2 linked regions of the Shinella zoogloeoides genome follow. The protein of the gene in region 2 interacts with the protein of the main gene of each other region in a pairwise test. Links are inferred from orthologs where the notes say so. Each region holds a gene or a part of one and is shown on either strand. Other genes may lie near its edges.

Region 1 (4,811 bases), 2.2 Mb from region 2 along the record:
CGGCGTTGCCGTGATGCCCTTGGCGACGGCGGCGATGACATCGCCCTTCAGCACCTGGCCGCGCTTGCCGGAACCGTCGACCTGATCGGCCGAGAGGTTGTTCTCGGCGAGCAGCTTGGCCGCGGACGGTGCGGCCGGCATGGCGGAGGAGGCGGCAGCCGGCTTGGCTTCGGCGGCCGGCGCTGCGGCTGCAACCTTTTCGACCTTCTCGGCAGCGGCCGGGGCGGCCGCACCGGCGGAAGCGCCTTCCGAGATCTGGCCGAGCAGGCCGCCCGGCTCCACAGTGTCGCCGGCATTGGCGGTGATTTCGGAGAGAACGCCGGAGGCCGGTGCCGGCACTTCGATCGTCACCTTGTCGGTTTCCAGCTCACAGAGCGGCTCGTCCGCCTTCACGGTGTCGCCGACCTTCTTGAACCAGGTGCCGACGGTCGCTTCGCTGACGGATTCGCCCAAAGTCGGGACGCGGATTTCGGTAGCCATGAGTAAAGTTCCGTTCGTTTTGTCTTTGTCGCGGTTACGGGAAAACTGGGCGGATCAACCGCCCAGCGCGTCCTCGAGGAAGGCAGCGAGCTGCGCGAGATGCTTGGACATCAGACCCGTCGCCGGCGAGGCCGCGGCCGGGCGGCCGGTATAGCGCACGCGCTGGTACTTGGCGTCGATATGGGCAAGAACCCATTCGAGGTAGGGGTCGATGAAGGCCCAGCCGCCCATGTTCTTGGGCTCTTCCTGGCACCAGACCATCTCGGCATTGCGGAAGCGGCTGAGCTCGTTGATCAGCGCCTTGGCCGGGAACGGGTAGAGCTGTTCCAGGCGCAAGAGGTAGACGTCGTCGATGCCGCGCTTCTCGCGCTCTTCCAGAAGGTCGTAATAGACCTTGCCCGAGCACATCACGACGCGGCGGATCTTGGCGTCCTTCTGAAGCTTGATCGGGCCGTCCTTGATGACCTCGGCGTCGTCCCACAGCAGGCGGTGGAACGAGCTTTCGCCCGCCATCTCCGACAGCGAGGAGACCGCGCGCTTGTGGCGCAGCAGGGACTTCGGCGTCATCATGATCAGCGGCTTGCGGAAGTCGCGCTTCACCTGGCGGCGCAGGATGTGGAAGTAGTTCGCCGGCGTCGTGACGTTGGCGACCTGCATGTTGTCCTCGGCGCACATCTGCAGCCAGCGTTCGAGGCGGGCGGAGGAGTGCTCCGGACCCTGGCCCTCATAGCCGTGCGGCAGCAGGCAGACGAGGCCGGACATGCGCAGCCACTTGCGTTCGCCCGACGAGATGAACTGGTCGAAGACGACCTGCGCGCCGTTTGCGAAGTCGCCGAACTGGGCTTCCCACAGCGTCAGCGCGTTCGGGCGGGCGAGCGAATAGCCGTATTCGAAGCCGAGAACCGCTTCTTCCGAGAGCATCGAGTTGATGACCTCGTAGCGGGCCTGCGTCGGCGAAAGGTTGGCGAGCGGGATGTAGCGGTCTTCGGTCTCCTGATCGTAGAGGACCGTGTGGCGCTGCGAGAAGGTGCCGCGCTCGCAATCCTGGCCGGACAGGCGGATCTTCGTGCCCTCGACGCAGAGCGTGCCGAAGGCAAGCGCTTCCGCCATCGCCCAGTCGATGCCCTCGCCCGTCTCGATCATCTGCGCGCGGTTGTCCATGAAGCGCTGAATGGTCTTGTGGGCCTTGAAGCCTTCCGGAATGGTCGAGATCTTGCGGCCGATTTCCTTCAGCTGCTTCATCGGCACGGAGGTCTTGCCGCGGCGCTGTTCGTCCTGGTTGTCGGCCGAGCGCAGGCCCGACCAGGCGCCGTCCAGCCAGTCGGCCTTGTTCGGCTTGTAGGACTGGCCGGCCTCGAATTCCTGCTCGAGATTGGCGCGCCAATCGGCCTTCATCTTCTCGAATTCGCCCTCGCTGATCACGCCCTCGGCAATGAGGCGCGAACCGTAGAGGTTGACGACCGTCTTGTGGGCGCGGATCGCCTTGTACATCTTCGGCTGCGTGAACGCGGGCTCGTCGCCTTCGTTATGGCCGAAGCGGCGATAGCAGAACATGTCCAGCACGACCGGCTTGTGGAACTTCATGCGGAATTCGGTCGCGATCTTGGCGGCATAGGTCACCGCTTCCGGATCGTCGCCGTTCACATGGAAGATCGGCGCCTCGATCATCTTCGCGACATCCGACGGATAGGGCGAGGAGCGCGAGAAGGCCGGGTTCGTGGTGAAACCGATCTGGTTGTTGATGATGACGTGGACCGTGCCGGCGACGCGATGGCCGCGCAGGCCCGACAAGCCGAGGATTTCGGCCGTCACGCCCTGGCCGGCAAAGGCCGCGTCGCCATGCAGAAGCAGCGGCATGACCTGTGCCCGCTCGAACAGCGGAATGATGTCGCCCTCGAAGACCTTCGCCATCTGGTCCTGCTTGGCGCGGGCCTTGCCCATGACGACAGGGTTGACGATTTCGAGGTGCGAAGGGTTGGCGGTCAGCGACAGGTGCACCTTGTTGCCGTCGAACTCGCGGTCCGAGGAAGCGCCGAGGTGGTACTTCACGTCGCCCGAACCTTCCACCTCGTCCGGCGCGTAGGAGCCGCCCTTGAACTCGTGGAAGACGGCACGGTGAGGCTTGGCCATCACGTTGGTCAGAACGTTGAGACGGCCGCGATGGGCCATGCCGAGCACGATTTCCTTGAGGCCGAGCTGGCCGCCGCGCTTGATGATCTGCTCCAGCGCCGGGATCAGCGATTCGCCGCCGTCGAGGCCGAAGCGCTTGGTGCCCTTGTACTTGACGTCGATGAACTGCTCGAAGCCTTCCGCCTCGATCAGCTTCTGCAGGATCGCCTTTTTGCCCTCGGGCGTGAAGTCGACGCCCTTGTCCGGGCCTTCGATGCGCTCCTGGATCCAGCCCTTCTCTTCCGGGTTGGAGATATGCATGAACTCGACGCCGATCGTCGAGCAGTAGGTGCGCTCGAGGATTTCGACCATCTCGCGCACGGTCGCGTATTCGAGGCCGAGCACGTTGTCGATGAAGATCTTGCGGTCGAGATCCTTGTCCTCGAAACCGTAGTTCGAGGGCGAAAGCTCATGGTAGTCCTCGACCGGGGCGGCGATGCCCAGCGGGTCGAGCTTGGCGTGCAGGTGGCCGCGGGCGCGGTAGGCGCGGATCATCATGATGGCGCGCACGCTGTCGCGCGTCGCCTGGTTGACGTCGGCCTGGTTGACGGGCGCGCCGGTCTGGGCGGCGACGGCCTCGGCCTTCGCCTGTACCTTCTTCTCGAGAACCTTCTCGACGACGCCCCAGTTGCCGTCGAGCGCCGAGACGAGTTCGCCATTGGCGACGATCGGCCAGTTCGCGCGCTTCCAGGAGGCGCCCTTGGCCGCCTTCACGATGTCGGAGGGCTGGTCTTCGAGGGCCCTGAAGAAGGCCTGCCATTCCTCGCCGACAGAGGCGGGGTCCGCCTCGTACCGGGCATAGAGCTGTTCGATATAGGCTGCGTTCGCCCCGTCGAGGAAGGACGTGGCCAGAAATTGTTCGTTGGCGTCTTGCCGTGCCATGGTGTTTTTGCGGGCGTGCGGCCCGCCTCCCGAACGATCGTGTTGTTGCCACCCGGCGAGCCTCACCGGGAAGAGACGGTCCGGCCGGCAATTTTCAGCCGGCCGGACCTCTTTTGTTTCTCAGCCCTTGAGGACTTCGACCAGGGTCTTGCCGAGACGTGCCGGCGAGGGCGAGACGCGGATGCCTGCGGCTTCCATCGCCGCGATCTTGGATTCAGCATCGCCCTTGCCGCCGGAAACGACCGCGCCGGCATGGCCCATGGTGCGGCCCTTCGGCGCGGTGCGGCCCGCGATGAAGCCGGCCATCGGCTTCTTGCGGCCCTTCTTGGCCTCGTCGATGAGGAACTGCGCCGCATCTTCTTCCGCCGAGCCGCCGATTTCGCCGATCATGATGATCGAGGTCGTGGCGTCGTCGGCAAGGAACATCTCAAGCACGTCGATGAACTCGGTGCCCTTGACCGGGTCGCCGCCGATGCCGACGGCCGTCGTCTGGCCGAGGCCCTCGTTGGAGGTCTGGAAAACGGCTTCATAGGTCAGCGTGCCGGAGCGCGAGACGATGCCGACCGAACCCTTGCGGAAGATCGAGCCCGGCATGATGCCGATCTTGCATTCTTCCGGCGTCAGGATGCCGGGGCAGTTGGGCCCAAGCAGGCGCGAGGAGGAGCGGTCGAGGCGGGCCTTGACGCGCACCATGTCGGCCACCGGGATGCCTTCGGTGATGCAGGTGATGAACGGGATCTCGGCGTCGATCGCCTCGATGATCGCGTCCGCGGCGCCGGCCGGCGGAACGTAGATCACGGATGCGTCGGCACCGGTCTTTTCGCGGCCTTCGGCGACGGAGGCGAAGATCGGCAGGCTTTCGCCCTTCGAGCCGGTCCAGGTTTCGCCGCCCTTCTTCGGGTGGATGCCGCCGACCATCTGCGTGCCGTAATAGGCGAGCGCCTGTTCGGTATGGAAGGTGCCGGTCTTGCCGGTCAGGCCCTGAACGAGGACCTTGGTGTTCTTGTTGACGAGAATCGACATTAGGTCAGGTCCTTCAGTTAGCCGTTGATCGCGGCGACGATCTTCTTGGCGGCGTCGTCCAGATCATCGGCGGCGGTGATCGCCAGGCCCGATTCGTTCAGGATCTTCTTGCCAAGCTCGACATTCGTGCCTTCGAGGCGAACGACCAGCGGAACCTTGAGGCCGACTTCCTGCACGGCTGCGACCACGCCTTCGGCGATGACGTCGCACTTCATGATGCCGCCGAAGATGTTGACGAGGATGCCCTCGACCTTCGG
Region 2 (4,140 bases):
GATGGCGGAGGGGTTCAGGTAGTCGTACTTCTGCAGCATGTTCGCGTCGGTCGCCTGGCAGGCGGTGCGCAGCAGCGACTGGTAGGCCTTCGGCAGGCCGTCGAAGGCCGCCTTGTTGAACATGGCATGCACCGTCGGGCCGCCTTCCCACCAGCCGGGATAGTAGTAGTAGGGCGCGACCTTGTAGAAGCCGAGCTTCTCGTCGTCATAGGGGCCGACCCATTCGGCGGCGTCGATCGTGCCCTTTTCGAGCGAGGGATAGATGTCGCCGCCGGCGATCTGCTGCGGCACGACGCCGAGCTTTTCGACGACCTTGCCGGCAAAGCCGCCGATGCGCATCTTCAGGCCCTTCATGTCGGCGACGGTCTTGATTTCCTTGCGGAACCAGCCGCCCATCTGCACGCCGGTATTGCCGCCGGGGAAGCCGACGAGGCCCTGGGTGGCGAGGAATTCGTTGAAGAGGTCGATGCCGCCGCCATGGTACTGCCAGGCGTTCATGCCGCGCGCGTTGAGCGCGAAGGGCACGGCCGCGCCGAGCGCCCAGACCGGGTCCTTGCCCCAGTAGTAGTAGGAAACCGTATGGGCGGCCTCCACCGTGCCGGCGGATGCCGCATCGGCGGCCTGAAGGCCCGGAACGATTTCACCGGCCGCGAAGACCTGGATCTGGAAATTACCGTCCGTTGCTTCGGACACGTATTTCGAAAGCACTTCCGCGCCGCCATAGATCGTATCGAGCGATTTGGGGAACGACGAGGCAAGACGCCAGTTGATCTTCGGATTGCTCTGCGCGAGCGCCGGGGCGGCAAGCACCGTGGCGGCCGCACCGCCGACGCCGGCCACACCGGCTTTCTTGATGAATGATCGACGATCCATAGTTTCCTCCCAATGGCGAACGGCGGATTTCCCCCGCTCTCGTGTCATCAGGCGCGAGATAACCATGATGGGGAAGGGGTTTCAAGCCGGGAAGGAAAGAAGGGGCAACGGGCCCTCTACGACTTTCGTCTTAGAAGGCGATTCCCGCTATCTGCCTGTTTTTTTTGCTTTTCTGGAGCGTGCGGATGGCCGGTCAGCCGGCCATCGCGTCTTCGTACTCGGCCGAAAGCTCCAGCCACTGTTCCTCGGCCTCGTTGAGCTTGTCGACGGCCGTCGCGCGCAGTTTTGCCTTCTCGGCGGCCTTTGCCGGGTTCTTCTCGTAGAGGACAGGGTCCGCAAGTTCCGCGTCAAGAAGCTGAATCTGCTTGTGCAGTTTCGCCGTCAGCGATTCGATTTCGTTGATCTTTTTGCGCAGCGGTGCGTATTGGGCACGGCGGTCGGCATTGGCCTTGCGCAGTTCCGCCTTGTTGGCCTCGCCGCCGGCGGAGGCCGGCTTGTCCTTGTCGTCCTTCTTGCCGGACTGGACGATGAGGCCGCGATATTCCTCCATGTCGCCGTCGAAGGTCTTGACCGTGCCGTTGTTGACAAGCCAGAGCCGGTCGACGGTGGCCTCGATGAGATGGCGGTCGTGCGAGATCAGGATGACGGCACCGTCATAATCGTTCAGCGCCTCGATCAGCGCGCGGCGGCTGTCGATATCGAGATGGTTGGTCGGCTCGTCGAGGATGAGCAGGTTCGGCGCGTCGAAGGCGGCAAGGCCCATCAAAAGGCGTGCCTTCTCGCCGCCGGAAAGATCCTTGGCGGCCGTCGCCATCTTCTCCGTCGCAAGTCCCATCTGCGCCACGCGGGCGCGCACCTTGGCCTCCGGCGCTTCCGGCATCAGCCGGCGCACATGCTCGACGGGCGACTGGTCGGGAATGAGGTCATCGAGCTGGTGCTGGGCGAAGAAGCCGATCTTCAGCCCCGGCGCGCGCTTGACCGTGCCGGATTCGGCCTCCAGCCGGCCGGAGATGAATTTGGCGAAGGTCGACTTGCCGTTGCCGTTCGAGCCGAGCAGGGCGATGCGGTCGTCATTGTCGATCCTGAGGTTGATCTGCTTGAGGATCGGCTGTCCCGGCGTGTAGCCGACCGCGCCGCCCTCGATCGCGACGATGGGCGAGGCGGGCTGCTTTTCCGGCTCCGGGAAGGTGATCGGCTGCACATGCGTCTCGACGACGGCGGCGACCGTGCCCATGCGCTCCAGCGCCTTGACGCGGCTCTGCGCCTGCTTGGCCTTGGTGGCCTTGGCCTTGAAACGGTCGATGAAGCTCTGCAGGTGCTTTCGCGCGGCCTCGTTCTTGGCCTTCGCCTTCATCTGCAATTCGTCGGCTTCGGCCTTCTGGCGCTCGAACTGGTCGTAGGAGCCGCGATAGAAGGTGAGCTTCTGCTGATCGAGATGCACGATGGCGTTGACGGCGGTGTTCAGGAGGTCGCGGTCGTGGCTGATGATGATGACCGTATGCGGGTAACGCCGGACATAGTCCTCCAGCCACAGCGTGCCTTCGAGGTCGAGATAGTTGGTCGGCTCGTCGAGCAGCAGCAGGTCCGGCTCGGAGAAGAGCACGGAGGCGAGCGCCACGCGCATGCGCCAGCCGCCCGAGAAGCTCTTCGCCGGGCGTTGCTGGGCCTCATGGTCGAAGCCGAGGCCGGCAAGGATGCTGGCCGCGCGCGCTTCTGCCGAATGGGCGCCGATATCGGTGAGGCGCGTCTGGATTTCCGCGATCCGGTGCGGGTCGCTTGCCGTTTCCGCTTCCTTGAGCAGGGCGGCGCGCTCCTTGTCGGCGGCAAGCACGATCTCGATCAGCGATTCGTCCGTGCCCGGCGCTTCCTGCGCCACCTGGCCGATGCGCGCGTTCTTCGGCAGTGAAATGCTGCCGGCTTCAGAGGCAAGCTGGCCTGTGATGACGCGAAACAGCGTGGACTTGCCGGTGCCGTTGCGGCCGACGAGACCCACCTTCACGCCGCTCGGCAGCGAGAGCGAAGCGTTGTCGATGAGGAGACGCCCGGCAACGCGGGCGGTGAGGCCGGAAATCGTGATCATGCCGGGTCTATAGGGCGGGGTGACAGCTTAAAGCAAGAGGCGGCAGGCCGGTTCAGCCCGCCCCGCCTGCGCGATAGGTGCGTCCCGCCCGCTCGGAGACCTCCGCCGAATAGATGCGCAGCGCAATGCTGGTCTCCGCCGCATAGGCGAGCGCCTGGTCGGCATGTTCGTAGAACATCGTGGGCGACTGGGCCGAATCGCTCATGGAGATGCCGGCGGTCAGCGTCAGGAATCCGGCGGGAAGCTCGCGGTCCAGGAAGGGGAATGGCTTTTCCGCGACGCGGGCCGCGATGCGCCGGGCAATGGTGACGGCGATCTCGCGGTCGACGTCGCAAAGCAGCAGGCAGAAGAGATCCGGGCCGGTGCGGGCGACGAAATCCGCTTTCTTCACCGAGCGGCGGAAGATGGCGGCGAGCCGCTTCAGCGTCTTTTGTGCGGCGCCTGCCGGATGGGTTTCGGCAAATGCCTTGAGTTGCTCGACGCGGAAGAGGAGAAGGGCGGTCGTGCCCCCGCTCGCCTCCTGCTTGAAGAAGGTCTTGAGGCGGCCGAGCAGCGCGGCATGGTTGGCAAGGCCCGTCACCGGGTCGTGGGTCAGCGCCTCGCGGGTCACCGACAGGCCGGAACGCAGACCGTCGAGATGCGCCTGGAGGTCGTCGATCCTTGCGGATGTCGCCCGGTCGCTCCCGAGGATATCGCGCACGAGGGAAAGGAGACGGACCGTATCGCTGGCGAAATCGGAAAGGCCGAGCACCGGGTTCCTGTCCATACGGGCGGCGATCTCCTCCAGCTCCTGCACGGCGGCGGCGCGCTGGCGATGGTTCTCCTCCGCCGCCCTGGAGATTTCCGTCAGCAGAAGTACGGCTTCTCCCGCGGCCTGCCCGGCGGCGAGCACATTGTGGCTCGGCAGCGAATGGCGCAGCGCGATCGCATCGAGGGAAGCCTGGTCCGGCGTCTTGCCGAGGGCCGCGATCTCGCGCGCAACGCCCGCATTGCCGTTCAGCGCCTCGAACAGCAGTTCGTAATTGCGCGGCAGCGGGGCGATGCCGAGATTGGCCATGACATGCGCGATGCGCGCCATGATGGGCGAAACGGCCGGTTGGGCGTCTTTGAGGGCTGGAGTGGCTTTGCTCGTCATGAAACGCCGTCAGGTGGGGCGCGGCGGAAGGCGTCCGCGCGCTGGGAGGTCA

The links. Proteins that work in one complex are often made in the same cells at the same time.
Region 1: the proteins of Q9316_RS06425 (region 2) and Q9316_RS17500 interact in binary tests that used the Escherichia coli proteins (3 or more experiments, as listed by UniProt). The link is inferred for Shinella zoogloeoides from one-to-one orthologs.

What each region holds. Positions count from the first base shown.
Region 1 is NZ_CP132311.1:3,345,207-3,350,017, forward strand. Bases 335-3,897 are described here. They hold Q9316_RS17500 (2-oxoglutarate dehydrogenase E1 component), read right to left. Parts: upstream 3,532-3,897; coding sequence 535-3,531; downstream 335-534. Other genes in these bases: odhB (2-oxoglutarate dehydrogenase complex dihydrolipoyllysine-residue succinyltransferase), read right to left, coding at 335-480; sucD (succinate--CoA ligase subunit alpha), read right to left, coding at 3,652-3,897. Outside these bases: more of odhB, read right to left, coding at 1-334; more of sucD, read right to left, coding at 3,898-4,554; sucC (ADP-forming succinate--CoA ligase subunit beta), read right to left, coding at 4,572-4,811. UniProt on the Escherichia coli protein: E1 component of the 2-oxoglutarate dehydrogenase (OGDH) complex which catalyzes the decarboxylation of 2-oxoglutarate, the first step in the conversion of 2-oxoglutarate to succinyl-CoA and CO(2).
Region 2 is NZ_CP132311.1:1,106,236-1,110,375, forward strand. What follows is about bases 511-3,402. They hold Q9316_RS06425 (ABC-F family ATP-binding cassette domain-containing protein), read right to left. Parts: upstream 2,954-3,402; coding sequence 1,067-2,953; downstream 511-1,066. Other genes in these bases: Q9316_RS06420 (TRAP transporter substrate-binding protein), read right to left, coding at 511-873; Q9316_RS06430 (GGDEF domain-containing protein), read right to left, coding at 3,006-3,402. Outside these bases: more of Q9316_RS06420, read right to left, coding at 1-510; more of Q9316_RS06430, read right to left, coding at 3,403-4,088. UniProt on the Escherichia coli protein: Genetic data indicate it may be involved in ribosome assembly or function.